Regions from separate parts of the Bradyrhizobium sp. WSM4873 genome, predicted to be linked through region 2. Evidence: riboswitches for the same ligand, from Rfam matches in the RefSeq annotation. Region 2 holds a riboswitch; each other region holds the start of a gene.
The links. Region 2 has a riboswitch for cobalamin ahead of AC0L21_RS03780 (DUF1636 family protein). Riboswitches for the same ligand answer to the same signal wherever they lie in the genome.
Positions count from the first base shown of each region.

Region 1 (7,143 bases), on a different contig from region 2:
GCTTCCCAACACGACGCCGACTTCCGTTGCCGGCGTCGCGGCGCTGCTTCGTTATCCCAGAGCGCAACACCTCCCCGGCTATGTAGGCCTAATGCTCTGAGCTCCATTGATGTCCGTTGTCACCTCAAGCCGACATCCGCATCGCTCTTGAAGGACGTCAGATGCCAAAGAGAAAGCGTCGCGTGAGCGGGGCTTTCCTTCGGAGCCTTGAGAGTCAACACCATCCAACGGCTGGCCCGCCGAACTTATACTTCACGCCAATCTTGGCCACCGACAGCTTGTTCTTCAAGTCAATGTTAGCGATTGCGGGTGCGCCTGCGAAGGCTGAGACATCCAGCGCGATGTTCTTCTTGTCGAAACTCAATCTAGCTATACTCGATAAGATGCGCTCCACTTGGGCGAGAACGCGTATTCCGCACCCGAGCCAAGCAACCAACCCCAGCTCGTGCTGGAGGAGCTCACGGAAGCCGCTCCGCCGAAACCGGCAGGGACGCTGAAGTTATGATCCGTTTGCATCCAGGCCGCACCTCCCTTGACGTACACAAGTGTCCGGTCGGCAACAACACCGCCGACCCGACCCGTGACGGTGGCTAACCAATCGCTCTTGGCCGTGCACGATGCCCCAATTCTGAGGCCGGGACTGGTGCCCTTCACATCCACACCGGCGATGTCACCCTGGACGCCAAAGATGGCCCGACCGAACTGCCAGTTGTAGCCAGCCTGTCCTCCGCGGAGAGATCCGCTTCTGTTGACAAATGAAGGCAGAGACGACACGCCGTCCAGTCTTGCCGGCATGCGCCAGCGCGTTGCGCATGAAGTGGACGCGGCACCGTTGCAGCTGGCATTGAGCACCTTGGCTACGGTGGCCTTGATACCTTCGTGGGCATCGGACACGACGAGCTTGACGCCGCGCAGGCCGCGGCGGGCGAGCTTGCGCAGGAACGCCGTCCAGAACGTCTCCGCCTCGGACGGGCCGATGTCCATGCCGAGGGCCTCGCGTCGGCCGTCGCTATTGACGCCGACCGCGACAATCACAGCGACGGATACCATGCGGCCATTCTGGCGCACCTTCACGTAGGCGGCGTCGATCCACAGATATGGCCAGTCGCCCTCAATCGGGCCGGCGAGGAACGCCTTAACCTTCTCGTCGATCTCGCCGCACAGTCGGCTGACCTGGCTCTTGGAGATGCCGGTCATGCCCATGGCCTGCACCAGATCGTCCACCGAGCGGGCCGAGACGCCCTGCACATAGGCCTCCTGCACCGCGGCCGTGAGCGCCTTCTCGGCCATGCAGCGCGGCTCGAGGAAGCCTGGAAAGTAGGAGCCCTTGCGCAGCTTGGGAATTCGCAGCTCAACCGCACCGGCGCGGGTCTCCCAAATCGGTCCCGGTAACGTTACGCTGGGCCAGACGCTCGGGGCTCTTCTCGCCATAGGCCGCCCCGGTCTGGCCTCCCACTTCCAGCTCCATCAGACGCTGGGCGGCAAAGCCGATCATCTCGCGCAGCAGATCGGCGTCGGGGGACTTCCCTACCAGCGTGCGCAGGTTCATCATGTCGTCGGTCATCGCTGGTTCCTCGGTTGCCTTGGCGTGTCGCAACCCGATCCTACCGGAGAACTGCCGGTGAGCACCGCAAAGCCGCCCGCCCGCTACGGCGCTATTGAGGGCGCGCGTCTGGGCGGCTTCGCTCTACCGAGCTACACCACCACCAGGAACGACCAACTTTTCAGGAACGACCAACTTTTCTGCGTGTGGCTGGTTTGCTTCGGCCCACCGGTTAAGATGTCGACCGAGGGAGAAGCGATCGCACGACATCGCGCCGCGCCTCGACGAGCTTTCCAATGTTCTTGCCGCCGTCGATGCTGCGCTCGATGGCTTTCGAACGGAACGGCTGCATCCGCGAGGCGTGAATAAATCTTTCGGATTACGTCGCCGAGCGCCGCTGGACCAAGGACGGAGGCTTCGTCAACGACGAACCGTCTGTTGACACAGAATCGAATACGGCGTCTAGATGTAGTTGTCACGGTCTCTCAAATCGCAAGATAGAGAGCTAAGAGGGAAGCCGGTACGGCCGAAAGCCAAAGCCGGCGCTGCCCCCGCAACTGTAAGCGGCGAGCCGCTGTCGACAGAGTCACTGGCGCAAAATCTCGGCGCCGGGAAGGCCAGACAGCAGCAAGAACCCGCGAGCCAGGAGACCTGCCGTGACAACAACAGAGTCCTCGGGCGGGGTGTCCCGGTGGTCGCTAGCCGGCAGTGGGCCGCCGAGGGCGGCTCGTTTTCCGCATGCGCCTACTTCAGCCTTGCCCCAACCCAAGTGGGATGCCGATGTCTGGTCTGGGTCAAAGCAATTCGTTGCAAGCCGCATTGCCGCGCTCGATCGTCAAACGCGAGGGCGGCACGCTTGTCTTCGATGCCAGCAAGATCCGTTCTGCGATCGCGCGCGCGGGGCGGGCGAGCGGCGAGTTCGACGACGAGGCGGCCGGCCGGTTCATGGAAGAGACTATCAAGGTCATCGCGCACCGCTTCGTCGGCGCAACTCCCAAAGTTGAGGAGGTACAGGATATCGTCGAGCAGGTGCTGATCGCGGCGGACTATTTCGCCACTGCGCGCGCCTATATCGTCTATCGCGAGAAACGCGGACAGGCGCGCCAGGACCACACGACGACGGTTGATGTCGCCGCTTCCATCAACGAGTATCTCGAACGTAGCGATTGGCGCGTAAATGCCAACGCCAACCAGGGCTATTCGCTGGGCGGACTCATCCTAAACCTCTCGGGCAAGGTCGTCGCCAACTACTGGCTGTCGCACATCTACCCGCCGGAGATCGGCCGCGCCCATCGTGACGGCGACCTCCATATCCATGACCTCGACATGCTCGCCGGTTATTGTGCCGGCTGGTCGCTGCGCACGCTCTTGACCGAGGGCTTGAACGGGGTGCCCGGCAAGGTCGAGGCCGGCCCGCCGAAGCATCTGTCGAGTGCGGTCGGGCAGATCGTCAATTTTCTAGGCACGTTGCAGAACGAGTGGGCGGGCGCGCAAGCCTTCAGTTCGTTCGACACCTACATGGCGCCGTTCATCCGGAGGGACCGCTTGAGCTACGGCGATGTACTGCAATCGATCCAGGAGCTCATCTACAACCTCAATGTCCCCTCGCGCTGGGGTACGCAGACGCCTTTCACCAATCTCACCTTCGACTGGACCTGCCCGGAGGACCTGCGCGAACAGGTGCCCGTGATCGGCGGAGAGGGGATGGATTTCACCTATGGCGACCTCCAGTCCGAAATGGACATGATCAACCGCGCCTATATGGAGGTGATGACGAACGGCGATGCCAAGGGCCGTGTATTCACGTTTCCAATCCCGACCTACAACATCGCCGCGGATTTCCCGTGGGAGAGCGAGAACGCAGATCGCCTGTTCGAGATGACGGCGAAATACGGCCTGCCCTACTTCCAGAACTTCATCAATTCCGAGCTTAAGCCGAACATGGTCCGCTCGATGTGCTGTCGGCTGCAGCTCGATCTTACCGAGTTGCTCAAGCGCGGCAACGGCCTGTTCGGCAGCGCTGAGCAGACCGGCTCTATTGGTGTGGTTACCATCAATTGCGCTCGCCTCGGCTATCTGCATCGCGGCGACGAAGCGGGCCTATTCGATCGCCTCGATGCGCTGCTGGAAATCGGCCGCAACAGCCTGGAAATCAAGCGCACGGTCGTGCAACGCTACATGGACCACGGACTTTTTCCCTACAGCAAGCGCTATCTCGGCACGCTACGCAACCATTTCTCCACGCTAGGCGTGAATGGTGTCAACGAGATGATCCGCAACCTCACCGCCGATTGCGAGAACATCAGCACACCTTGGGGCCATGCCTTTGCGGTACGGCTGCTTGATCATGTGCGTGCGCGCATCTCGGCGTTCCAGACCGAAACCGGCACCATGTTCAACCTCGAAGCCACGCCGGCGGAGGGCACGACCTACCGCTTCGCGAAGGAAGACCGCAAGCGCTACCCCGGAATCTTGCAGGCGGGCACCGGCGATCTCCCCTATTACACCAATTCGAGCCAACTTCCGGTCGGCCTCACCGATGATCCATTCGAGGCGCTTGAGCGCCAAGACGAGCTGCAACGCAAATACACCGGCGGTACGGTGCTCCATCTCTACATGGGTTCACGCCTGTCCTCAGGCGCAGCGTGCAAGAAGCTCGTGCGGCGGGCGCTCTCAAATTTCCGCCTACCCTACGTCACCGTCACGCCGACATTCTCGATCTGTCCGACGCACGGCTATCTCGAAGGCGAGCATGTCTTCTGTCCCAAATGCGACGCCGAAAAGCTCGCACTCAAGCGGCATGCCGCCGCGAACTGAAAGGAGACCACAGATGAACGAGTCTAATGCCCATACGACGAGCAGCGATCCTGCGGGGACGCTCAGCCACGACGAGCGCCAGCCCTGTGAGGTCTGGACTCGCGTGATGGGTTATCACCGGCCGGTGTCGTCGTTCAATTGCGGCAAGAAAGGCGAGCACAATGAGCGCAGGTTCTTCGCTGAAACGCGCGCCGCGCTCGGCTGAGCTGCGAATTGGCGGGGTCGCCCGGCTGTCCACCTGCGACTGGCCGGGCGAGCTCGTGGCAACGGTTTTCTGCCAGGGCTGCTCTTGGTCGTGCGGCTATTGCCACAACCCGCATCTGATTTCCCCGAGGGGAGAGTCGGAAATCCCGTGGCAGGAAGTGCTATCTTTTCTCGATAGCCGTCGCGGGCTGCTCGACGGCGTGGTGTTCTCTGGCGGCGAACCCACTCTCCAGGCTGCGCTGCCGGACGCAATGCGTGCCGTGCGAGGCGAACTCGGCTTCCGCGTCGGATTGCACACCGCCGGGCCCTGTCCCACACGGCTGTCCGCTGTACTGCCGCTCGTCGACTGGATCGGCTTCGACGTCAAGGCTGCGTTCGATCACTACAAGCGGATCACTGGCGTCGTTGGGAGCGGCATCAACGCCAAGGCCAGCCTCGTGCGTCTGCTCGAAAGCGGCGTCGCGTGCGATATCCGCACGACGGTTCATAATGCTTTGCTGGATCGCTCCGACCTGGCGCGTCTGGCGTCCGACCTTGTCGCGCTTGGCGTTCCTGCCCATCGGCTTCAGCCGTTCCGGGCGGCGGGATGCACGACCGCGAGCCTTCTTTAGTCCCCGTGAGCCGCTGCCGTCCGGGTGCCGGTTGCAGCACATATCCCTGCCATTCCCCCCCGAGTTGCGGTCCGCCCGACACCAGACACTGCTGCGGCGGCTGGAGAAACACTTCGCGTTTTGCCGCAGGAGATCTGCGGGCGCCGGTGTCTGCTGGTGGTGCGGCTCTAGGCAGGCGCGCAACGATTCCGTTGTCCGAAGCGACGCGTCAAGTCCACAGCCGCATTGAACAGTCCGTGAATGCCTTCGCGCCAGGCCACCATGGGCGCGGCGCGTGGCTGATCTGCTATGTTCAGCAGAAATGTGGGAGAGTGGCCAGGGCCGCCTGTCTCCAAGATCGCTCCCGAATCGCCACCAACGTCGGGGATCGTAGCGTGGAACAAAGCAGGCAGTGTGCCGAACTGAACTGCTCTAATGCTGCTTCGCGTGAACTGTGTCGCAATTGTTAATCGGCATTCTTGTTCCTCATCCGACATCCGCACCAGAGGCCGGCGGTCAGCGTACGCGTCCGGCACCCCAGGCAGGCGAAGGTCGGTGGCGAAGCGCTTAGGCAGCAATGGCCGCCGGGAACTGATGGCCGGAATTAGCAAATTTACGCGCATTTGCGTGCACTTAGGTCTGCTCCTCTATGCCTTGGCCTCTCGCGAGATCGCGTGTCCCGTGCATCGTGCGGCAACAATATTCCTCGCGATCGCGGTGAACGCCCTCTTCGTGCACCTTGAAATCCGCAAGTCGCTTGGTGAAGTGCTCTCGTTCGGAGCTGTCCCAGCTCAACGGCCGGGGAGAATCGGGCGGGGAAGCCCCGTTGGGGAGCGTTTGCAATCGGCGCGATGGGCGCTGTCGGCTTTGGAATAGGTGCTAATGTTCCTGCGCGTTCGACATTGCCGCGGATTGTTGAAGCAGCGCCTCTAGTTCCTTCTTCCAGCTCATCTTGTGTTTGTGTGTCTCCCCGAACGGCCATCGGACGAGGCTAACTTGGTGCGGTCCGCGCGTCCAGCGCCCCCTTTTGGTAGTTGCGAGGCCGGCCCCGTTGAGCTCGAACGCAAGGTGGGATTAGCTTAACTCGGTGTCCATCAAACCGGCAGCAGCTCAGTTGTCCGAAGCAATTCGACGGCTCGTTGAGATCGGTCTGAAGATCAAGAAATGAGAGAATTCCCCTCCCTTTCCGTTTTCGCGGTTGAGGTCGACCGGCGTCCCGTCTTTGCATTTGCTTCAAAAACCCACGCGGCAGCCGAAGCGATCTTAAAAGGTGAGGAATTGCGCACGAAACTCTCGGCCCTGAAGTCTGGCGGGGCCCTTCTGTGCGACGATTACGGCATCATGCGCTTGCGCCTAGCGCGACCTGCGGAAAGAGAGATCTATGAGGACCGGCGCTTTGGACGAATCCATCACAACGAGTTCTACGGTGCCTTCTTGATCGAGCTGGATCGGGACGCGGGTAGTCTAGATCACGTCTTGGCCGAATTGATTGACCTCGGAAACCCGGAAGGCTCGGATTGAAAGCGTAAAAGTCCTAACTTCTCTTTCGCCCCTTTATTGAGATGACTCGCGTGGGTCCCATCGGTCGGCTCACGGCAGGATCAGCTTGCGGACCGTTCTCAGGTGTGGCCCTCCCTCGACGAACGGAATCCATTCGACCTCCTCGAACCCGTAATCGATTCACCACCAGCAATCGGTTGATGACGCTCCTCGCCATGGGAATTCTTCGACCGGTGACTCGTCGTCTTCCGGGTCGCCTCTATCGAGCGTGACCTTCCCAACCAGGCAGGGCGACAGCGACGAGAAGAAGTCGCGCCGGAGGCGTTGGCGGCTGGTCACTTGACCTTGAGTGTCAACCGCATGAACGTGAAATACGTGCTTCGCGATATCCGAGCCAATTGTCACGGCTTCCATGATGATTGCTCCTGTTAGGTACAGACATCGCCAGCATAGCGCCGGCGCCGAGGGAGCGGGGCCGTCTTCCCCATC
Region 1 covers NZ_JBVVPS010000054.1:19,115-26,257, forward strand. Annotated here, with positions in the region: gene AC0L21_RS36040 (hypothetical protein) at 215-364, opposite strand; gene AC0L21_RS36045 (outer membrane protein) at 370-795, opposite strand; partial or broken gene AC0L21_RS36050 (IS256 family transposase) at 755-1,564, opposite strand; cobalamin riboswitch at 2,005-2,216, shown strand; gene AC0L21_RS36055 (ribonucleoside triphosphate reductase) at 2,324-4,360, shown strand; gene nrdD (anaerobic ribonucleoside-triphosphate reductase) at 4,374-4,565, shown strand; gene AC0L21_RS36065 (anaerobic ribonucleoside-triphosphate reductase activating protein) at 4,522-5,175, shown strand; gene AC0L21_RS36070 (hypothetical protein) at 6,319-6,675, shown strand; gene AC0L21_RS36075 (hypothetical protein) at 6,835-7,068, opposite strand.
Region 1: another riboswitch for cobalamin. It lies ahead of AC0L21_RS36055 (ribonucleoside triphosphate reductase); the one in region 2 lies ahead of AC0L21_RS03780 (DUF1636 family protein).

Region 2 (11,977 bases):
TGCCGAGCGTCGCATCGTAGTAGAGGTCGAACAGATGCGGCGGCACGGCGCCGGCCAGATGCGCGAAGGCGGCCATGTGCTCGAGCGTTGCAGTGATCTCGGCCGCCCCGCGAAATCCGTGGCGCATCATGCCCGCGATCCAGGCCGGATTGGCCGCGCGCGCGCGTACCACCCGCGAGATTTCCTCGGTCAGCGTACGCGCATGCGGCTGCTCGGGGCGCGTCGCATCGAGATGATAGAGCGATGGTCCTGTCGCACCGAGATGGGCTGCGGCGGCCGCAATGCCGGCCTCATGCGCGGCATAGTCGGCCGCGAGCAGAAGATCGGTTTCCGGCAGATCCTGCACGTGCACAAAAGCATCGGCCGATGCGAGCCGCTTCTCGATCCCGGCACGATCGAGCCTGATCTCGCCGTCGGCCGAGAACGCCCATGACGAGGCCGAGAGCCACGCTTCGCCGGCGGCCTCGCGCGTCTCGGGCGTGAAGGCGTCCGGGATTGCCGAGAGGCCCACACCGTATTGTCCGGGACGCGGCGCGAACACGCGCGATGTGCGATGGCGATATGGATTTTCATCGCCCTCGTCCTCCCGGGCCGACAGCGCCTCGGCTGCCGCCTCGAACAATTGCGCAAGGCCCGAGAAGACGTCGCGAAACAGGCCCGAGACACGCAGCGTGACGTCGATGCGGGCCCGGCCAAGCTCGGCAGGCGCGATGATGTCGTAGCCGGTCACACGGCCGGAAGCGTGATCCCAGCGCGGCGCAAGACCAGCCAGATGCAGCGCCATGGCAAACTCTTCGCCTGCGGTGCGCATCGTCGCCGAGCCCCAGAGATCGACGACAAGGCCCTTCGGCCAGTCGCCGTGATCCTGCAAATGGCGGCGCAGCAGCTCTTCCGCGAGCTTGATGCCTTGAGCATGCGCCGACGGCGTCGGCACCGCGCGCGGATCGACGGCAAAGAGATTGCGTCCCGTAGGCAGCACGTCCTGGCGGCCGCGATAGGGTGAGCCTGACGGCCCCGGCGCCACGCGCTGTCCTGCAAGCGCGGCCCGCAAGGCGTCGCGTTCCGCGTCGCCGCAGGGGCCGCGGCCGAACACGTGGAGGCCGTCGCCGAACTGACTTTCCTTGAGATCGCAGACGAAGCGATCGATCCGCGGGATCGCTTCGGCCGGCGCGGCCGCTGCATCGAGGCCAAGATCGTCTTCGAGGCCGGCCGCGCGCGCCTCGTCACGGATCGCGGCGATCAGACGCTGGCGGCGGCCGGGATCGAGGCCATCGGCCGTCGAGTACTCGTCGAGGAGCTGTTCGAGCCTGCGCAGCCCGTCCGGCACCGCTGATGCTGCGAGCTGCGGCGGCATATGGCCGATCGTGACGGCACCCAGGCGACGCTTGGCCTGCGCGGCCTCGCCGGGATCGTTGACGATGAAGGGATAGATGATCGGCAGATCGCCAATCAGGGCTTCCGGCCAGCACGCCTGCGACAGCGCCACGGATTTTCCGGGCAGCCATTCCAGCGTGCCGTGCGCGCCCATGTGCACGACGGCATCACAGCCCTGCGCTCGGAGCCAGAGATAGAACGCGACATAGGCATGGCGCGGCGTGCGGGCGAGATCGTGATAGTCGGCATCGCGCGTGGTCGCATCGCCACGCTCCGGCTGAACCGCGATGATCGACCGGCCGCATTGAATCGCGGCGAAATGGAACGCGCCGTCGCGACAACCCGGATCCTTCTCCGGCGCGCCCCAGGCTTGCGCGAGATCATCCTGCAAGACTTGCGGAAGGCGCGACAGCGCCGCACGGTAATCGGCAACGCTCCAGCTCAGGGTCTGCTTGAGCAGCGTCTCGCCAAGTCCATGGACAGGCGCAATATCGAAGCCGGTCTCCGCGAGGTCGGACACCAGGGCCTCGACCGAGGCTAGCGCATCGAGACCCACCGCGTGCGCGATCTGATGCGGGCGGCCCGGATAGTTGGAGAGCACGAGTGCCATGCGCTTGTCGGCGGCCGGCTTCTCGGCAAGGCGACGCCAGGCCGCAACGCGCGCGGCGACGGCCTTCACGCGCTCCCCGTCGGGCCTGTGTGCCAGATGCGAAAATTGCAAATCGGGATCGCGCATCGCTGCCGACTTGAAGCTCACCACGCCCGCAAACAGGCGGCCGTCGACCTCGGGCAGCACCACATGCATCGCGAGGTCGCCGGGCGACAGGCCGCGGAGAGAACTCGCCCAGTCCTCGCGGCGTGCCGTGGAGAGCGCGACCTGGAATACCGGGCAGGATGCGGCATCGAACGGCGTCGTGCCGTCGTCGCCCATCGCCGAGAACGCCGTCGCATTGACGATCGCGGCCGGAGGATTTTGCGCCAGATACTCGCGCAACCAATCCGCAACCCCCGCGGCTTTCAGCGAGGTGACGAACACACCATGCGCGTCGAACCCCTTCTCGCGCAATGCGGCGATCAGGGCATCGACCGGGCCAGTGTCGGCCGCGGTGAGATAGGAGCGATAGAAGGCCACGAGCGCTCGCGGCCTGCCCTCACCCAACGCCGGCGCGGCAATGACACCGCGCGCCGGATCGTAAAAGCCCATCTCGGGAACGGTCGTCTCCCCGATCACGGGGCCGGCATAGAGGCCCGAGGCCAGTGCAAGCTGCGCGATCGCGGCTTGCGATGCGACGGGGCCGCCGGTGTCGCAGAGCACCTTGAGCCGTCGCAGCGTCGAGACCGGCAGGGTCGAATATTCATCTAGCCGCGCGTCGTCGCGGCCGTCGGCCGGCAATACGGCCAGCACGATGCCGCGCTCCTTCGCCAGTTGCTGCAGGGCCGCGAGCCCATACGACCAATAGGATTCCCCGCCGATCAGACGCACGAGGATGCCGCGCGCCTGCGCCAGCGTGCGTTCGATATAGGTGTCGACGGAGAGCGGATGACGGAGTTCGGCGAGATTGACGAGCCGTAGCGACGGCAGGCTGTTGCGGCCACGGCGCCAGCCGGCCGCGAATGCGGCAAGATCGGAATCCGAATACGAGAGCACCACGAGATCGGCCGGGTCCTGGCCGATGTCCCTTGGTATCGCGGTCTCCTCGAGACCGCGGCTCTCGCGGAAGACGACGTGCATCAGATGCTGAGTCCTGCCCTGATCGCGGCCTCGTCGATATCGCCGTGCTCGCCGATCACGACGAGCTTTGATCGCCTCGCACCCACGCCCCAAGGCTTGTCGAACTGGTGGCGCACGCGCTCGCCGACCGCTTGCAGCAAGAGGCGCATCGGCTTGCCTTCCATCGCGATGTAACCTTTGACGCGCAGCACATTCTGCTCGCGCGCCAGACGCTGAACGGATGCAACCAGCGCGTCGATATCGGTGACCTCAGGAAGATCGATCACGACGGACGCAAAATCGTCGTGCTCGTGATCCTCCTCGCCGTCGTGATGCGAGGGACGCGCGGCGAGATCGTTCTCGGCGGCAGCACCGAGACCGAGGATGAGACGCGCGTCGATCGCGCCGTCGGTGATCGCAAGCATCGGGACGCGACGCGGCATCTCGGCGGTGATCGCCGCCTTGGCCGCTTCGAGACCTGCCGCGCCCGCAAGGTCCGCCTTGGTCAACAGCACGATATCGGCGCAGGCGATCTGGTCCTCGAACACTTCCGACAGCGGGGTCTCGTGATCGAGATTTTCATCGGCCGCACGCTGCGCCTCGACGGCCGCAGGGTCGGGCGCGAAACGGCCGGCGGCGACAGCTTCGGCGTCGGCCAGCGCGATCACGCCGTCGACCGTGATGCGCGAACGGATCTCCGGCCAGTCGAATGCCTTCAGCAGCGGCTTGGGCAACGCCAGGCCCGAGGTCTCGATCAGGATGTGATCGGGCCGCACCGGCCGCGACAGCAGCTTCTCCATGGTCGGAATGAAATCGTCAGCGACGGTGCAGCAGATGCAGCCATTCGCGAGCTCGATGATGTTCTCTTCCGGGCAATTCGCATCGGCGCAGGATTTCAGAATTTCGCCATCGACGCCCTCGCTGCCGAACTCGTTGACGAGCACCGCGAGCTTCCTGCCGTTGGCATTGGCAAGCAGATGCTGGATCAGCGTGGTCTTGCCGGAGCCGAGAAAGCCCGTGACGACCGTGACCGGGACTTTTGCGAGCGAATTCATTCGGCGGCCTCCGGCACGATGGCCAAGGGGAAAATGGGGGGAATGCGGGCAAGCGATTGCTTGCGGAATATCTCCGGGCGGCTGCGCCAGGGCACGAGGCCATCGGGTGCGGCCGCATAGGCCGCGGCGCCCGCGACCACGTCGCTCGCATGCGCATCCGAGAGGCGACCATAGACATAGGACCAGCGGCCGGGTGCGCTGAGCGCGACCGAGCAACCCTGGTTGCACGCAGACAGGCATTCGACGGGAACCACGCTGACGCCGTCGGGCACACCGGCCTCGAGGATCGCACCATGCAGGCGCTTGCCGGGAGTCGTCTCGCCCTCGCCAAGGGTCTCGCCGGCACGGCAGGTGATGCAGACATGAAGTGTGACGGTCATCGCTTCTTCCAGAATAAACAGCGGGAAGCGAAGAGGCCCACGAACCGTTCTTGCGAAGGCCCGTTTCCCCGTCGCGGAACACCCCGTCCGCCGGTCCAAAATCGTCCGCGCTGGCAGGTCTCCCGGCTTGCGGAGCAGGGTTTCCCCTTCGATCCCCGCCTTCCCGATCCCCAAGAGGGGTCAGTGGCTTCGGGCATCTCTCCGGTCACGGTCGCGGGGGCGGCTGCATTTTGGAACCAAATCTTGCCGATTCGGACCCTATCGCATTCCCTCTTCGCCTGTCGTAGGACAGGAACCAACGCCGGGCCACCATTTGCCCCCGACCGCCTCTTGTCAAGCCGAAGGACCCCGTCCGATGACGTCAGAACCGGATACCCAGACGGCCGACCAAACCGACGCCCGCCACGCCTCGAAAATGGCGAAGAAGAAGGCCGCCCGCGACAAGATCATGGCGACCAAGAGCGGCGAAAAGGGCCTCATCATCGTCCACACCGGCGCCGGCAAGGGCAAGTCCTCCTCCGCGTTCGGCATGATCGTCCGCTGCGTCGCCCATGGCTTCCCCTGCGCGGTCGTACAGTTCATCAAGGGCGCCTGGGACACCGGCGAGCGCCGCATGCTCACCGGCCATTTCGGCGACCTCTGCCAGTTCCACGCCATGGGCGAAGGCTTTACCTGGGAGACGCAGGACCGCGCCCGCGACATCGCGGCCGCGCGCGCCGGCTGGGACAAGGCCAAGGAGCTGATCCTCGACCAGAATCTCCGCATGGTCGTGCTCGACGAGATCAACATCGCGCTGCGCTACGACTATCTCGACATCGCCGAGGTTGTCGAATTCCTCACGACGCAGAAGCCGCCGATGACGCATGTCGTGCTCACCGGACGCAACGCCAAGGACGAGCTGATCGAGATCGCCGATCTCGTCACCGAGATGACGCTGGTCAAGCATCCCTTCCGCTCCGGCATCAGGGCGCAAGCCGGCGTCGAGTTCTAAGAACTCGCGATGGCGCGCGCATTGATGATCCAGGGGGCCGGCTCGGACGTGGGCAAGTCGCTCATCGTTGCCGGCCTCGCGCGCGCCTTTGTGCGACGCGGCCTGCGCGTGCTCCCGTTCAAGCCGCAGAACATGTCGAACAATGCGGCCGTCACCATCGACGGCGGCGAGATCGGCCGCGCCCAGGCACTCCAGGCACTGGCTGCTCGGGTCGAGCCGCACACCGACATGAATCCGGTGCTGCTCAAGCCCGAGACGGATGTCGGCGCGCAGGTGATCGTGCAGGGAAAACGCATCGCGACCGCGCGTGCGCGTGAATATGCGGCGATGAAACCGTCATTGATGGGCGCCGTGCTGGAGAGCTTCGAGCGGCTGAAGGCGCGCGCAGATCTCGTGCTGGTGGAGGGCGCCGGCAGCCCGGCCGAGGTGAACCTGCGCAAGGCCGACATCGCCAATATGGGCTTTGCGCGCAAGGCCGATGTGCCGGTCGTGCTGGTCGGCGACATCGACCGCGGCGGGGTCATCGCGCAACTCGTCGGCATCAAGACGGTGATCGACCCGGATGACGCCGCGATGATCCAGGGATTTGTCATCAACAAGTTCCGCGGCGATCCCACGCTGTTCGACGACGGCTACAGGCTGATCGAACAAAAGACCGCATGGCGCGGCTTCGGCGTGCTGCCCTGGTTCGCGCGCGCCGGCGAGCTGCCGGCCGAGGATGCGCTGGGCCTGAGCGATGCGCGCAAGCCGGGCCAATGCAAGATCGCCTGTCTCGCGCTGTCGCGGATCGCCAATTTCGACGATCTCGATCCGCTCAAGCTCGAGCCTGGCGTCGATCTCGTGATGGTGCGGCCGGGCGAAGCCATCGCCGGCGACGTGCGCCTCGTCATCATTCCCGGTTCGAAATCCACCCGCGGCGACCTCGCCTTCCTGCGCGCCCAGGGCTGGGACATCGATCTCCTGGCGCATCACCGCAGAGGCGGCCATGTGCTCGGCCTCTGCGGCGGATATCAGATGCTCGGACGCAGCGTCACGGATCCCGATGGGATCGAGGGCCCCGCGGGCGACACAGCGGGTCTCGGGCTTCTGGATGTCGCGACGGTGATGAGCCCGGAGAAGACGCTGACGCGTGTCGCGGCCGTGCATGCCGCGACGGATCAGCCGATCGAGGCTTATGAAATCCACATCGGGCGCACCGATGGGCCGGATCGCGCGCGGCCATTCGCAAGGCTGAATGGCGAACCGGAAGGCGCGATCTCGCGCGACGGACGCGTGCAAGGCAGCTATCTGCACGGCCTGTTCACGTCGGATGATTTCCGCAAGGCGTTTTTGGCGAAGCTCGACATTCCTGCCGGCGACGTGCCCTATCACGCCAGGGTCGAAAGCGCGCTCGATGCCCTCGCCAATCACATCGAAGCTCATCTCGACGTCGACGGCCTGCTCGCGCTAGCGCGCTAGAGCCTCGGCCAGGCGCGACCATTCGGATTCGCCGCCCGGAAGCCCGAGGCGCAGCCAATTCGGCTCTCGCGCGAACACGCGCGACCAGATATGGCGACGCGCCAGCTTCTCCTGCGCGGCAAGCGCGCCAGGCGTCCCGTAGAGACGAAACAGCTGCGTCCCGCCAACGAGCGTCCAGCCTTGCGACCGCACCATGCCATCGAGACGAACGCAGTCCCGCGCGAGCCGCGCGGACGTGGCCTCGGCCCAGGTATCATCACGCAGAGCTCGGCAGCCGATCGCGATCGCCGCTCCCGAGACCGGCCAAGGCCCCAACATCGCCGCGATCCTGCTGATGTCGGACGAATTGCCGAGCGCGAAGCCGAGCCGCAGGCCGGCAAGGCCGTAAAACTTTCCGAAGGAGCGCAGAATCAACAGCCCCGGCCGATCCTCGGATGCAAGCGATAGCTGCGGGGCCACATCGGCAAAACTCTCGTCGACGACGAGACGGCCGACGCGCGGCAGCACCGCCAGCAAATCCTTTGGCGTATGACATCGGCCGTCGGGATTGTTGGGATTGACAACAATGGCGAGGTCGGCGCCCACCAGCGCGTCGAGTTCCCCGACCTCCTGGACCTCCCAGCCCGCAGCCGAGAGGACCCCGGCATATTCGTTGTAGGTCGGCGCGAGGATGCGCGCGCGGCCGGGCAGCGCGAGTTGCGGCAGCAGTTGAATCGCGGCCTGTGCGCCGCCGAGCGCGACAACCGCCGCGCTCGTGCGATAAGCGTGCCGCGCCGCCTGATGCAGCGCCTCGATCTCGCCGCGGGACGGCAACGCGCTCCACGCGCGCGCGCTCACCTCGCCCACGGGATAAGGCAGGCGGTTGATCCCGGTCGACAGATCGATCCAATCCTCCGCGCGACCGCCGAAACGCTGCTGGGCCTGATCGAGATTTCCACCGTGCTCGCGCATGCGCTGTTCTTTCACGCGAAGGCCAGGATCGCAAGGACACCGGCGAGCAGCAGCATGGCGCGGCGGTAAACCGTCAATCCCCGATCGATATCGGCAGCAAGCGGATCGCGCGCACCCTCATTCAGCCATGGCTCGATTGTGGTGCTGCCGCGATAAATCCGTGGACCGCTGAGCCGCACACCAAGCGCACCCGCCATCGCTGCTTCCGGCCAGCCGGCATTGGGCGATCGATGTCGGCGTGCATCGCGCATCATGCACGACAGCGCCTCCGATCGCCGTGGCGCCAGCAGCACGAACAGACATCCGGTCAGCCGCGCCGGAATGACATTGGCGACATCGTCGATGCGCGCCGCTGCCCAGCCGAAGGCTTCGTGGCGTTCGCTGCGATGGCCGATCATGGAGTCCAGCGTGTTGATCGCCTTGTAGCCCAAAATGCCGGGCAAGCCGAACAGCGCGCCCCAGAACACCGGTGCGACGATGCCGTCGGAGGCATTCTCGGCGAGGCTCTCGATCGCCGCACGCGCGATCCCGGCCTCGTCGAGCGCTGCGGGATCGCGGCCAACGATGCGCGAGACCGCGTAGCGTGCGGCGGCGATGTCACCGGCCCGCATCGGGTTTGCGACGGCAGCAACGTGGTCGTGCAACGAGCGCAGCGCAACCAACGGCCAGCCGAGGACGCCGACCAGCACGATCTGGATCCAGCCTAAGGGAAGCAAGGATTGAACTGCCCAGCCGAGGGCGACGGAGAGCGCGATCACCGCGAGCGCTCCGGCAAGACCAGCGGCGCGGCGAAATGCCGGCGGATCGGACCGTCGATTCCAGGCGTTATCGATGGCAGAGATCAGCCGGCCCAGCCACGTGACGGGATGGCCGATGTGCGCGAACAACCACGACGGCCAGCCCAACAGGGCATCCACCGCCATCGCCACCGCCATCGCACCCGCAAAACCCACAGCCGCCTCCTGTCCCGCCCCTGTTGCGCAAACCACGACCAGAGCGCAAGTCCCCGATTGGCGGATTTCGGCTTTGTTTTTGGTCGCGTTTGGTGATTAGTCAGGCCCACAGGAGACCTTTATGACCGTCATCTTGATCACGGGCGGAGCGCGATCGGGCAAGAGCAAGCGCGCGGAAATGCGCACGCGCGCCTTTCCCGGGCAGCCGGTCTATGTCGCGACGGCCGAGGCTCTCGATGCCGAAATGGAGGCGCGCATCGCGAGGCATCGCGCGCGCCGCGGAACCGACTGGATCGAACGCGAAGTGCCGCTCGATCTCGTCCCCGCGCTGGTCGCAACCGACGGCGGCGGCGCGCGGCTCGTCGATTGCCTGACGTTGTGGCTCTCCAACCTCATGCATGCGGAGCGCGATTGGGAACGAGAGGTGAGCGAGTTTGCCGGCGCCCTGCCCCGCTTGAAAAGCCCCGTCGTTCTCGTCACCAATGAAGTCGGCCTCGGCATCGTGCCCGACAACGCGCTGGCGCGCAGCTTTCGCGACGCCGCCGGGATCATGAACCAGATCATCGCTGATGTCGCCGACGAGGTCGAATTCATCGTCGCCGGCCTACCGATGAAACTGAAATGATGCCGCGCGACCAATTCTTGCCCGACGTCATCGCCGATCTCAGGACGGCGGCATCGTTCATGACGATCCTCCCGGTCGCTCCTTCGAAGCCCGCAGCTGACGGCACCGTCGCGCGCGCGACCTGGGCGCTGCCCGTCGCGGGACTGCTGGTCGGCCTTGCCGGCGCCTTGGTCTACAAGCTCGCGAGCCGGTTCGGTCTGACACCGAGCCTCGCCGCCCTGCTCGCGTTGGCCGCGACCGCCCTCGTCACCGGCGCGCTGCACGAGGACGGCCTTGCCGATACCGCCGACGGGCTCGGCGGCGGCCGCACCCGCGAGCGCAAGCTCGAGATCATGCGCGACAGCCGGATCGGCACCTATGGCGTCTGCGCGCTGATCCTGTCGTTCGGCCTACGCTGGAGCGCGCTTGCGGCAATCGCCAATCCGTGGGCGGTCGCGCTCGCGCTGTGCGCTGCGCATACTGCGGCCCGCGCCGGCTTGCCGGCATTCATGTCGCAGGTCGCGCCTGCGCGACCTGACGGCCTGTCGGCGGGCGCCGGATCACCGCCGGGCCGCAGCGTTGCGATCGCCTTCGCCGTTGGAACCCTCGCGCTCACGCTCGCGCTTGGGCCGGGCAAGGCGCTGGTGAGCCTGATCCTGCTCTCCCTCGCCGGCCTGATGCTGGCGCGACTTGCCATCCGCCAGATTGGCGGGCAGACCGGCGACATCCTCGGCGCGTTCGAGCAGACCGGCGAGATTCTGATCCTGCTAGTTGCCGCAGCTTTCCAGATCGGAGGGTGACGCGATGGTCCAATTCGACGACACCTTCCGCCAGCACTTGCGGGAGCTGTTCGTGTGGCGTCGCGACGTGCGCCGCTTTCGCGCCGATCCGCTGCCGGATGGCGCCATCGATCGCCTGATCGAGACGGCCTGTCTCTCGCCTTCGGTCGGCCTCAGCCAGCCCTGGCGCTTCGTCATCGTCGACGACGTCGCGCGGCGTCGCGCCGTAATCGACGACTTCAAAGCGTGCAACGCCGACGCATTGAATGCCTATGCCGGTGAGCGCGCAGCGCGCTATGCCACGCTGAAACTCTCGGGTCTCGAACAGGCCCCGGGTCACCTCGCCGTGTTCGCGGACAAGGCCAGCGACACCGGTCACGGCCTCGGCCGCGCGACGATGCCGGAGACGACGGAATATTCCGTGGTCGCGGCGATCACCGCGATGTGGCTCGCCGCGCGCGCCGAGGGCATCGGGCTTGGCTGGGTCTCGATCCTCCGTCCGGATCGCATCCACGCCATTCTCGACGTGCCCGACACCTGGAAATTCATCGCCTATCTCTGCATCGGCTATCCGGAAATCGAATGCGACCGGCCCGAGCTGGAACAGGCGAAGTGGGAGCAGCGGCGCGGCGCAGCGGAATTCACGCTGCTGCGTTAATCAGGCCACGTCGGAAATCCGTCGTCATTGCGTGCGGCTGCCGGCGTAGGGAATACGGTATCGGGCTGCCAAACGTGCGAATGAACAGTCACAAACGCATTTTTTCATCAATTGTGGACGCCGGCTGTTCGCGCTAAGCATCGGGTTGGGGCAAACCATCATGCAAAGACATCCATGACCGAACGGCCTTCCGCTCTCGCGGTGGATCGCCGCGGGTTCATTCGGCTTGCGGGCACGACCGCTGCGGGCTGGCTGGCGCTCGGCGCAACATCTGATCGCATGCGCGTCGTCGCATCGCTGACCGCATTGCGGCTCGACGACGAATTGACCAGAAGAAGCATGATCGACAGCCCTACCTCTCGCCTGGGCGGCCTCATCGTGGGCTTGAGGCAGCGAGGCTGGGTCGAAGGCGTCAATTTCCGCTTCGAGCTCCGTTCGACCTTCGGCGCACCGGATAGGCTGAAGACCGCGGTGCAGGAATTGCTGGCGCTCAATCCGGATGTGATCCTGACCGGCTCGACGGTCGAAACCGCGGCCGTCCTGGAAGCCACCAAAACCATCCCGATCGTGTTCGCGACCGCGAACGATCCCGTCGGCAACGGCTTCGTCGAAAGCCTGGCCCATCCGGGCGGCAACGTGACCGGCTTCACCAACAGCACGGCCGAGATGGGCGGCAAATGGCTTCAGCTCATCCGGGAGGCCGTGCCGGATCTTGCGCGTGTCGGCATCCTGTTCAACCCGGCGACCACACCTCGCGGCGGCCGCTTCTTCCTCGATTCCATCGAGCAAGAGGCAGCCCTGTCCGGCGTGTCCGTGGTCCCCGCCCCCGTGAGCGCGCCGACGGAGATCGACGAAGCCGTCAGGCGCTTTACCGAACCGCCCAAGGCGGCGATGATCGCGCTCGTCGACAGCTTTCTGGTGGTCAACCGGCAGGCGATCATCGCAGCAACCGCCAAATATCGCGTGCCCACGATTTATCCGTTCCATTATTTCATGGATGCGGGCGGGCTGATGAGCTACGGGCCGACGCTCGAAGTGCGCTCGGCTGACTATGTCGATCTCA
Region 2 covers NZ_JBVVPS010000001.1:780,263-792,239, forward strand. Annotated here, with positions in the region: gene cobN (cobaltochelatase subunit CobN) at 1-3,106, opposite strand, end outside; gene cobW (cobalamin biosynthesis protein CobW) at 3,106-4,140, opposite strand; gene AC0L21_RS03780 (DUF1636 family protein) at 4,137-4,520, opposite strand; cobalamin riboswitch at 4,616-4,835, opposite strand; gene cobO (cob(I)yrinic acid a,c-diamide adenosyltransferase) at 4,876-5,511, shown strand; gene AC0L21_RS03790 (cobyric acid synthase) at 5,521-6,969, shown strand; gene cobD (threonine-phosphate decarboxylase CobD) at 6,958-7,920, opposite strand; gene cbiB (adenosylcobinamide-phosphate synthase CbiB) at 7,932-8,873, opposite strand; gene cobU (bifunctional adenosylcobinamide kinase/adenosylcobinamide-phosphate guanylyltransferase) at 8,995-9,498, shown strand; gene cobS (adenosylcobinamide-GDP ribazoletransferase) at 9,495-10,277, shown strand; gene bluB (5,6-dimethylbenzimidazole synthase) at 10,282-10,914, shown strand; gene AC0L21_RS03820 (ABC transporter substrate-binding protein) at 11,089-11,977, shown strand, end outside.

Region 3 (11,977 bases), on a different contig from region 2:
CCAATGAACCAGATGCGAATGTGGAAACTGTCGTGCCGGAAGTTGCGACCCCAATGCCTTGCTCGCCTTCCATGCTAGAGAAGTCGGTCGCCTCGGAGAGTTGCCCAAGTGCAACTCCCTCCAGCGCGTGGTGAAATTCCATGGAGGCCAAGTATGTCCTTTTGTCAGCGGCCCACTCGCTGACCGACACTGCTGTGATCCCCGCGTCGGTCAAGAGACCACCTGCGATCCGGCAGCCATATTGAACGGTGAGAATAACCCGCTCATTCCGAACTCCGGCCGGCTCTCGATCGGCGGCAGTGATCGTGCACGCGTACCGCCTTGTTTCCGCAACCGCCCCCATACCTAGCCCGATCCACTCGAGAGCGGAACATAGTACAAAAGCGAGAGCGGGTCTTATCATTCGACTGCACCTGAACTGAAACATCGTTCTCTGCTCTGTACAATCTGACGCTACGGGCGATTCAAGCTCCTTCGATCGCTCTGCCGGATCAACGTTACTCAGGTGACTGCGGTGTCGCAGAAGCCAGGCGAGCGGTATCCCCCGGCAGTGCCCTTGGACGGGGCCGGACCGATTTCATTATCGATGCGCAGCGGGCAGCACGTCGGTGAACCAAGGCTATGGGCCGAGCTTTTCAGGTCGGCGGCGGCCATGAGAGGCGCGACGGCCCGCGGCGCCGGAGCGCTACATTCCTGACCCAGGCGCAGGCGCTCTGTGAGCGGACGCTATTTAACGCGGAATGCTCCCGCGGCACAGGTCCCGAAATTTTGCTTCACAATCTCAACGTAAAAGGAAACGTGGCCGAGACGAGCCGTTCAAAGGCAGACTGCCGCTCAAGCAGACGCTCTTCGAGCATCTTACGCTGGAGATCATCTAGCTCGCTTTGAAGCCTTCTGCGACAACGCCAAATGTCATTCCGTACGGATCTGATCTCATTCAAGCGCTCGTCAATCGACGTCATCACGGATACCGTATCCAACTTGAACCAGCCATGGACAAGTGCTCAATCACGTTCTTCCTCGCTAACACGCCGATAAATCTCAGGACTTGGGCCATCTGCGGACTGATGTCACGATCTCCTCCCAGCGTGTCCTCTTGTATCGGCATCATTCAACGCAAGAGCACGAAGTAGCGGTTGCTCCTGCAGAAGTTCAGCTTATTTTGCCCCAGCGCGCAGGATTTCAAAAGCGAGCAGCAGCCCGTGAGTGGGCCGACTTGGTAATCCAACCAACACCCGGGGTCAGGCTGGTCACCTGTCGAATTGGAGTAGCGATCAATCGGACGGTCGCACCGTCAAACTCTGGGCAGCCGCGCCTTTCAGACTTGAGCACGGCAATGCCATGCCAGCGAACCTCAGGTGGAATTGAATCAAGCCATGTTCGGTCTCGGAGGCTCGTCCTTCACGAACGAGCCGGGCTTCGCGGCGGCGGCGCGCCAGAGCGGCCCGGATATAAGTCGGAGAGGCTTCAGTCGGCCGGGCTCGGCGAAATCGTGAACGATGCGCACCGCCGGGCGCCTCTCAGTGTCTCGCCCAGCTGCGTAGGTCTTGTTACCGCCGTTCCCGCGTGCGGTCGGCAAGCTAGCAAGCGAACCTCACCACAAAAGTATCTACGATCACCTCTAGCCGGGCCTGGCGCTTGTGGCATCTGTGACACTGAATGTAGTGATCAAACCAAGACATCAGACTTTGTTTGTTCGTCCGGACCCGTTCTACAACTAAATCAGCAACTTGCATCTCGGACGCAACTGGCATCGCAGTTGCTAATTGTCCAATGACACCGTGAGCGCTGAGCGCGGCCATTGGTGTAAGACGGATACATCAACTTTGCGGGAGCGTATTGGCCACCCAATCGCTCGATGGAGCACCGATGCGGCCACCGGACAGCTTACTGCTTGCGGCACACTTGTTGTTGTCAGATCGACCATCACGCCGAACGTTGAGGCGCTAGGCTGATCGACCAACAGAAAGGCCGCGATCTAAGCTCAAAGCCAACTCGCGAATCACGTAAGCCCCTCAAGCCCGTGCGTGAACGCCGGCGGCGAGCTGCAAAGTCGCACATTTTTGCAGCCTCGCTTCAGATGATCCGCTGCATACTGCGCCGGACCGTCGAGGAACGCGTGGCATCGCTTTCGACTGTTTCCTTGTTTAACAATCAGAACTAATGAGGCGGTGTATGAACATGTCAATCCCGGAGCTTCGGCTTGTCGCTGAAGCATCGATTTTAGCTATTGGGCTGCTGATGTCATCAGGAGCTAACGCCGACGATGATCTGATGAGAAACGCCAAGCAGACCTTCCATCCAATCCCCTCGGTCATTCCTGCGGTAAAAGACAATCCGGTGACGCATGGAAAGGTCGAGCTTGGCAAGATGCTGTTCTTCGATCCGCGGCTATCAGCGAGCGGGATCATTAGCTGCAATACGTGCCATAATCTCGGCACCGGCGGAGTCGATGCCGGTCCGACCTCCGTTGGTCACGGCTGGAAGGTCGGCCTACGTCGGGCGCCAACCGTCTACAACGCAGTGTTCAATGCGGCGCAATTCTGGGACGGACGCGCCGCGGACCTGAAGGCGCAAGCCACCGGCCCGGTGCAGGCGAGTGCCGAAATGAATGCGACTCCGGATCATGTGCTCGGTATCTTGAACTCAATGCCCAGCTACGTCGTCTTGTTCAACAACGCGTTTCCGAACGAAGCGAGACCGGTCACCTTTGAAAATTTTGCGAAGGCGATCGAGGCTTTTGAAGCGACTCTCATTACACCTGCGGCTCCGTTCGACCAGTATCTGGAGGGCAATACACGTGCTCTCGATGATCAGCAAAAGTCAGGGTTGGCACTGTTTATGGCGAAGGGATGTTCCTCTTGCCACAATGGTATCAATCTCGGTGGACAGGCCTACTTCCCGTTCGGCGTGATGAAAAAGCCGGACGCAAGCGTGCTTCCGGACGCCGATAAGGGCCGGTTTGCGGTCACCAGGGCGGTCGGCGACGAATATGTCTTCCGCGCGGCGCCATTGCGAAACGTCGCGTTGCGAGCCCCTTACTTTCATTCGGGACAGGTTTGGAGCCTGAAGCAAGCTGTTGCCCTGATGAGTGAAATCCAGCTCGGCACCAAGCTTAGCGATAGAGAGGAAAACGACATTGTCTCATTTCTGAATTCGCTGACCGGTCGGCTGCCTAAGATCGAATATCCGATACTGCCGACGCGCAACAACACGACACCAAAGCCTTCAATAGGCAGATAGCCTTAGCAGCACCGGCCTCATTCCCTGCCGAACAGCAACAGATGCGCTCCAAGAACCCGGGGTCCCGCAATGACGCCAAAATGAATGATCCCCTGCTGTCACTGATAAGCAGGCACATAAAAAGCCGCCCGGCCTCAATGCGAGGCCGGGCGAAAGTCACGCGGGAGCGACGCTGCTTTCCGCATCGTTCCAGCTTTCGTCGGTAGGGAGGACTACCGGCGATCGACTTACGACGAGGGCATTCGCCGTCAAACAAGGAGAAGCGGATATCGCTCTGCACAACTTAGCGAGCCGCTTGCCTTTCGCTGCTGTCGTAAACTTCAGGACTTGCTCACCACTTGCCAGCTGTCCGGTTGGCACGGGCAGCGCCTTGATGGAGCTGGGATCCATCGCGCAGGCGGTTTGACTGCCGAGCCCTGAAACTCAACCGTCAGTTTGCCGTCACGCGCCAGTATTTTGGCACCGCCGAATACCAGCAAATCTTCCCGAAGACCGCGCGAAGGCGCAAATTAGGTATGAAATTCCGCAAGGGCGGTAAAATAGATTGTTTTGATGGGACGCATCCACGCGATGGATAAATGAAGCGATAGGACCGTGGTTCGCGTCGAGCGTAAGTGACTTGGAATATGTCACCTAATCGGTATGGCCGGCATGCGGTCGTCCGCCGGTTCGAGCTTGTCGCCGCTGTATGCGATCGCCTCCGCCGGGGCAAACCGGCATTCGCAGGCGCTGGACACTTTGGAAGCTCGCAAGGATATCGCGAGCTCCCAAAGCGCGTTCATCTTATTCACAGATACGTTGGCGACACGCTCCGTACGATCATGCCTCGGCCCGCAACTCACGTGCGGCGGCCACCATATTGACGAGCGCGGGACGCACCTCCTCCCATCTTCGAGTTTTCAGTCCGCAGTCGGGATTGATCCAGAGCTGCCGATCGGAAACCCGCTGCCGCGCCAACACAATCAGCTGCTTGATCTCGGCTGCTGCGGGAATGCGCGGTGAATGAATGTCATAGACGCCTGGCCCGATTTCATTAGGATATTTGTAGCTCTTGAAAGCGTCGAGCAATTCCATTTTGGAGCGCGACGCCTCGATTGAAATGACGTCGGCATCCATTGCTGCGATCGCATCGATGATTTCGTTGAACTCGGAATAGCACATGTGCGTATGGATCTGAGTTCCGTCAGCGACAGCGGAGGAGCAAACGCGGAAACTGTCCACTGCCCAATCGAGATAGTCCTTCCACTGCGATTTGCGCAGCGGCAATCCCTCCCGCAACGCAGCCTCGTCGATCTGGATCATGGTCGCTCCAGCCGCCTCAAGGTCGATGACCTCGTCTCGGATCGCGAGAGCGATCTGTCGGCATGTCTCGCTCCGCGGGATGTCGTCACGGACAAACGACCAGTTCAGGATCGTCACCGGTCCGGTCAGCATAGCCTTGACGGGTTTTTTGGTCAGAGACTGCGCATGTCGCCACCATTTAACGGTCATGGGCTTCGGGCGGGAGACATCTCCAAACAGGATAGGAGGACGAACGCACCGCGAGCCATAAGACTGAACCCAGCCGTGCTTGGTGAATGCGAAACCCAACAGCTGCTCGCCAAAGTATTGAACCATGTCATTGCGCTCGAACTCACCGTGTACGAGCACGTCCAGGCCGATATCTTCCTGCCAATGCACGGTATGGGCTGTCTCCGCTTTCAGAAGCTGCTCGTACTGCGTGTCATTCAGCGCTCCCCGCGCATGAGCTGCACGCGCATTGCGGACGTCCGCCGTTTGCGGGAAGGATCCGATGGTTGTGGTTGGAAACATCGGCAATGCGAAGGCGACGCGCTGGACGTCGGCGCGCTGGGTGAACGCACTGCGACGGCGACGCATGCTATCGTCGATCGCGGCCATTCGTCCGGCGACGTTCGCACTGTGGATCTTCGGCGATGTTTCGCGGGTGACGGATGCATCCTCTGAGAGCGTGAGTTCATCGGCCACGTCGGCAGCATGGCCAGCCAGCGCTTTGCCCAATATCGAAAGTTCCTTGATCTTCTGCACTGAGAACGCCAACCACGTCTTCAGATTGGGATCGAGATCGATCTCTAGTTCAATATCGGTCGGAACATGAAGCAGCGAGCAGGAGGGGGCAATCTGAACACGGTCCCGGCCCAGTTTTTTGACCATAGGAGCAAGTTGGTCGAGTAGCGCCGGCAGATTAGAGCGCCACACGTTGCGACCATCAACGACACCGAGCGAGACCACGAGATCTCTACCTGCTCTGGCGACAATCGCGTCCAACTGGTCAGGTGCACGAACCAGGTCGACATGAACCCCGGCAACGGGCAAGGCCAATACTGTTTCAAGATTGTCGCCGACAGCCCCGAAGTATGTGGCCAGCATGATTTTAAGCGCCGGCACGGCCTTAGCGAAATGAGCATAGGCCCGGCGGACAGCGGCCCGAGATGCTTCGTCGACGTCCATCACTAGGCATGGCTCGTCGAGCTGAACCCATTCAGCGCCGCGCGAGGCTAGTTCGCGGAGAACATCGACATAGACGGGGAGGAGTCGATCAAGCAGCGACAGCGGATTGAATGCGGGATTTACGCTTTTGCCGAGCTTCAGGAAAGTGACTGGGCCCACTAGGACGGGCCGCGTCTGATAACCGAGGCTTCTTGCCTCCTCATATTCCTCGATCGGCTTCCGAGAGGCATACGTAAAGATCTGATCCTGGTGAAATTCCGGCACCATGTAGTGGTAGTTCGTATCGAACCACTTCGTCATCTCCTGTGCGGCTACGCCGGGCCCATGCTGAGCGTGACCACCGTCTTGAGCGCCACGCGCCATGGTGAAGTAGGTTTTGAGCGACACAGGACCTTCGTTCCAGCCGTAAACGTCGGGAATGGCGCCGACCATTAGGCTGGTATCGAGCACATGGTCGTAGAGCGAGAAGTCATTCGAAGGAATGACGGTCGCACCGCGGGATTTTTGCCGTGCCCAATTAGCGGCACGAAGTCCACTCCCCACCTCGAGGAGCTCGGCTTCGCTGGATTTTCCCGCCCAGTAGCTCTCGAGCGCGAATTTGAGTTCGCGTCGTGGGCCGATGCGTGACGTCCCCAGTGTGGCAACGGGAAGCGAAAGGATTGACATAGCTTAGACCCCATGTTGGGGCAAAGGCCATGGCGGACGCAGATAGCGAACATCGCGTGAGCGACAACTGCTTGGCGCACACCGGGACGCCCCGCCCGTGGACGATATCTTGTCGAGGCAGGTCTCCTGGCTCACGGGTCGTCGCTGCTGTCCGGCCTTCCCGAAGCCGCATGGCTTCAGTGACTTCGTTGGACAGCGGCTCGCCGCTTACAGTTGCGGGGGCAGCGCCGGCATTGCACCGGCTTCCCTCTTAGCTCCGGATCAAACGAAATCCGGAGACCGCGACGGCTTGAATTATGCGCACGAGGATCGATGCGTCAACCTACCGATTCTCGCTGCGATATTGCCCAAGCGATTACGAGCGCACTAGGCAGGTAAGACGGTCTTGCTCGCGGCCTAGTGAACACGCCCGGATCTGTGGAGGCTCCGCTTTTGAAATGCATTCGCTCCCTGCTCGCGTAACGGTTGAGCTCCACCACCGGAACGAACCCGGGCCGCTTTCGGTATCTGTGTGATCGCGAGGAGGCGACCTTTTCCGTCAGCAGCTTTTCGAACCTGCGCGTCAGGAAGGTGCGATCATCCTCGGCCGGCATCCGTTTGGTCACAGCCCACGAGGCTCCCTAGAAATTTCGAAAGCCGGATTGCTCCAGGACCGAACGGATGATCAGGTCGGCTCCTTGGTGTTCGGCGGGCCCGCGACCAGGCACGAGGTCGTCCGCCTCCGTGAGGTTGGCCAAGATGATCTTCTCGGTGCACTAGGTGTTCACGTGCTCAGCGACTTTTGCGCCGGCTTCGATGCGTCCGTGGCCGCTCGACGCCGGGTCTTCCTCGCCTCGACTCGCCGCCAGCGACGATAGGCCGTAACGCGGCCACTGAGCATCGAGGGCCTTGTCCTTGTTCGTGACAAATTCGACGGTGTCCTCCGACAGAGCCCTTTGAGGGGTTCCTCGGCGTCGCTCAGCGTCTTAAGCTCATAACGATGTTAATCGACCTCGATGCGCCCCATGCGGTCGTGGTCTCCTCAAGGTCCCACATCTACAACTTCGTTCGCGAAATCGAGCGATGAGGCCTTTTGGTCGCGGGCTGCCTATCCTGTCTTGGACGGGACACAGGTGTCAGGGACCGGGCAGACCACCGCGCATTGCGGCGTGTCGCAATGGCCCTCGCACTCCGTACATTTTTTGGCATCGATAACGTAAATGTCACGCTTCAGACTGATCGCCGCGTTGGGACACTCGAACTCACATGCGCCACAAACGGTGCATTGCGAAGCGACGATCTTGTAAGCCATGCCTTCCGACTCCTTAGGCGAGCGATGCCATGGGCGATCCCTTTCAAATGCCGTGCCAAACGCAGACGCGCTCAATGTTGGGCAATTTGCCCAATTCGGCTGTCCCGGGTCTGAGACCATGTTGCGTCTGCGACAGCAACAGGTCGCTTCAATTTCAGCCTACGAGCCATCGGGCCCTCTTGCGAGAGTCAGTCGCGACTTGACGCTGGAAGCGTCCGTCGGTTTGTTTGGCACGTCAGCGCGGGGGCAAGCGAGGCTGACGCTTCCTCCACCGGCGGCGACAAAAACCCGCGAACGAACGCAGGTCTACGTCGGATCTCGGCAAACCTCCGGTCACACACCCCGACTGGAGGTTTGTGCAAGCCTCGCTCATGGCTGCAACGCTAGCTCCGCGGAGGACTCGCTGGAGGCTTGCCAAAACGGGCTTGTGGTATAACAAGCTTCGGAGGGAAATGAAGTGGCGGCGGGACGAGCGACACTGGCCCTGCAGACCGAATTGCACTCAGCCTCATGCCTGGTGCCGAGTAGGCATGGCGGTGCTCGTGAGCGTCGCTTGGCCGCACTCAGCCACTCGCAACTATTTTAGACGAGCTGGAGCAGGGTTGAAAGATGACTGTGCAAATTGCTTCAGTGGCATGGCTTTTCCGAACAGATGGCCCTGCGCAAGGTCGAAGCCGAGTTCGGCCACAGCGATTAGGTCAGCCTGGCTCTGCACACCTTCGGCGACGGTGCGCACATTGTACTCTTTGGCTAGATCGACGATATGGCGGCACACCGTTCGCTTGAGGGGCCCATTCGCGCAGCCGCCGACGAACTGACGATCCACTTTCAATTTCATGAACGGGAATTTTGTCATCCCCATCAGCTGCGGCCAATTGGCACCGACATTGTCGATTGCAAGGCCAATGTTGTGAAAGCGAACCTCACGCGCAACCTCGACCAGGAGATCTAGGTTCTGGATCGCTTCCACGCTCTCGATTTCAATCGTCAAACCGCCGAAAGCGGCGTGCGACGGCATGCGCCGACAGAGATCGCGTACCGCCTGCGGGTCAATCAGGAATGCTGCCGGGAGATTGATGGAGAGATCGATCGAAATTTGCTGCTCCAGAAGATACTGCCAATCCTTGATCGCGCGGTCGATCACGAACTGCGACAAGTTCCTAAAATGCGGATCGTGAGGTTCCGGGATGAAATAGGCCGGTGGAACAACGCCCCAGGTCGGGTGCCGCATTCGCACATGCGCCTCGGCGCCGCGGCGGCTAAGGGTACACGCGTCAAACTTCGGCTCATACCAGAGCTCAAGCCAGCCAGCGTGTAAGGCTTCTCCGACATGGACCGCGGGACGGGGCGCCGGCTCTCTTGGCAAGAGCATGCCGATCCGATCGCGCAACGTCTCGGCTGCAAACGGCGCCCTGAGCGGCGGCAGCATAGCAAGTCCATATTCACTGCCGACCTGCTGCACTGCCGCCATGATGATCGACTCGCGCGCTCCGAACGCCAGCACTCGGCCTGCGAATTCTTCGCGTACCAGTATCTCGAGCAATCGTCCAGGCTCGATGCGGTCCGAGCCAATGCCGAGCAGGATCAGATCAGGGAACTCCGTGCGGAGTACATGCGGCAACTCGTCAGCAGTCCTGCATTCGCTGATAACAAATCCCATATCCTCCAGCACATCCCGTAGAAAGGCGCGCAGATGCCGCTTGCCGACGGCCAGGCATGCCCGCGGCCGCACCTTACGTTGCCCGAAGATTACAGGTTTCCCTCCGACCAGTTCGGCCTGCCCATGTTCCATCGCAACCACTCCCGTTCCGTGACGGTGCCTTAAACGACGAGCGAAGGTCCAAACAAGCTGTGCTTCCCAATATCTTTCGATTGTTCGAGATAAGCTTAAGATAGTGCATTAGTGTGCAAAATCTTTCGCGATCTTGCTCAGACGATTTTATCGGGCGCACGCGTATGATACCTGTCGCGCTTCGCGCAACTTTGTACGATGTCGTACGCGAGGTGGGAATCTCTCCTTCGGACGGACCGAGCTGACGCTCTATGGCGCTGCGATCATCGTGGCGCACGATTTATTGAATAGAGTAGTTCGTGAGCGACGATCGGCAATCACTCTTACGAACGTTTGATCGACATGACCGGCGTGTGCCGTTTGGTGATTGTTTTCCAATCGAAGGCAGCCCATCATGAGTGCGCAGCTGCTCAAACCGCAGTCGATTCTGAGAACGGCAATGGCTTGCAATTACCTCAGCTCTGTTGCCTATAGTGAGTGTGGACGTGCTGCTTCCTACCGAGCCAGATAGTTGCTCTCAATTGCGTTTTCTGTATCCTGAGCATGAATTTCCTCCAGAGGGCTCGGTCAGGTGTTCGTGTTGGCGCTGAAGGGCGAGGCACGTCCAGCGCGGGCACGGTTTTGCGCAAGAGCGTGCCAGGAGATGAGAACGCGGTCGCAAAAGCGGTCGAAGAGCTACTTTCCGAGTTAGGTGGCCTCGGACACTTCAACGCGCGAAGCAGGCGGCGTTGCGCCTGATTCAGGATCCCGAACAGGGCTTCATTTTTGTCGTCGAGGAACAAGGCACCGGGCAGATTGTAGGGGTAGCTAGCATCTCGGCCGTACAGGCCGTGAGAGCAGCCGGAGCGTACTGCGTGCTTCAGGAGCTATGGATTTCTCGTGACTTCCGCAGCTCTGACTGCGGTCGGCATCTGCTCGAGGCGGCAGATTCGGAGGCGAAGCGACGCGGCTGGCAGATGATTGAGGTTGCGTTGCCTCCGGATGGCTATCCGGCCCTAGAACGGGTACGCCACTTCTACGAGGAGAGGGGATATCGGGTGGGAGGATTGCGCGCGCGCAAGAGGCTCTGACAGTGGTACGACCTCTGCGCCACACACTTAAAGCGCTCCTGGGCTAGCGTGCTATCGGTAAAGTCCGTCACGCAGTCAGTCCTGGGCTTGTTGCTTCTCAAAACGAACGCTTCACGCGTGCGTCGCGGCCGAGCCTGATCGAGAACCTTTGACGCTGATGCGGTGCTGACTCCCACCGCGAGCGGTTACCTCTTCGGCCTTCTTGGCGAGAACGTTCGAGAATATTAGCGATCAATCATTCTGCATGGTGGGAAGCGATACCGCGACCCGCCCGACCAAAAGGCGACAGGTCGGCGGCGGCCCGTCGCAGGCGAAGCCCGACCCAGCCTTACGAATCGTTCTTTTGCGCTTCCCATGCAGTGCGATTTACTGGCTCTGGTTTGAGATCACCCACACAAACGCCATCCATTCGTCACCAATTACATTCTCTCGGCAACTGGCCAGCCAGTCGTCTACCAGACTCATTTCCTGCATCTTGGTGCGGCGGACCGGCGCGTGAAAGCATTCCGCACCACCTTGCCACTCCTGCTGGCGAATTTCGAGGAAGGTGCGCGAGATCAGCCATCACACTGATCCGGTAGATGATTCCGTAATGAGCAATGTGCCGAGTGCCGCGTCCAATACGACATTCGTGCAGCTCCCTCCCTGCGCAGGACTGGATGCGAGCGGACCGCTTCGCCGTTTGGCGCCAATACGAAAACGTGGCCGAGGGGATCATGCGCGACAAAGAGCCGCCCTTTTTTGATCGACCGTCAGTCCGTCAGGACCGCTCGTCGCGAAGAACCAGCTGAATCGTCCGACTTTCCCCACGCCATCACGCATCAGCGGTACGCGCCAGATGCTATTGTCGCGCGTCATTGCAACGAACAATACGGTCTCGTCCGGACTGAGCACCAGGCCATTCGGGCCCGGGCCATTAGAAATCAAGCAATGATCCGGCCGTCAGGGCACAGTCGAAATGCCCGGCCGGTCCGATCGTGCAATCCAGTCTGGCCCTGATCGGTGAAATAGATGTCGCCTTTGGTCGCGATATGCAGGTCGTTGCAGCCTATGAAGGACTCGGAATTGCGGTGGCCCAGCACCGGTCGGATGGTCCCTCTCTGTGGATCGCTCCAGGAGACCGTTGATATAGTCGGACACGAGCACCCGGCCGTCCGGAGCAACCTTCAGACGTTCGGCCAGCCGTCGTATTCGATGATCAAAGACCAGATGCCCTCCGGTAAAATCCGGAAATGCAGCCGAAGGGGATGTCGACGACATAGAGATTCCCGGACTGGTCGAACGACGGTCCCTCCATGAAACAATCTACTGGATATGCCCCGCGGTTCGCGTCTACCCATTCCGAAGAAGCAGCCGGGCGACGAAACTCCGCCGGCATCGACGAGAACACGCTGGCCTCCATCAGCTTGGGCGGGTTTTCGAGATGCTCATGATGCGCCTTCGAGC
Region 3 covers NZ_JBVVPS010000034.1:10,324-22,300, reverse strand. Annotated here, with positions in the region: gene AC0L21_RS31475 (hypothetical protein) at 1-142, opposite strand, end outside; gene AC0L21_RS31470 (cytochrome-c peroxidase) at 2,176-3,243, shown strand; gene metE (5-methyltetrahydropteroyltriglutamate--homocysteine S-methyltransferase) at 4,063-6,378, opposite strand; cobalamin riboswitch at 6,478-6,677, opposite strand; gene AC0L21_RS31460 (4Fe-4S binding protein) at 7,466-7,669, opposite strand; gene AC0L21_RS31455 (EAL domain-containing response regulator) at 8,247-9,461, opposite strand; gene AC0L21_RS31450 (GNAT family N-acetyltransferase) at 10,190-10,531, shown strand; gene AC0L21_RS31445 (hypothetical protein) at 11,246-11,389, opposite strand; gene AC0L21_RS31440 (citryl-CoA lyase) at 11,959-11,977, opposite strand, start outside.
Region 3: another riboswitch for cobalamin. It lies ahead of metE (5-methyltetrahydropteroyltriglutamate--homocysteine S-methyltransferase); the one in region 2 lies ahead of AC0L21_RS03780 (DUF1636 family protein).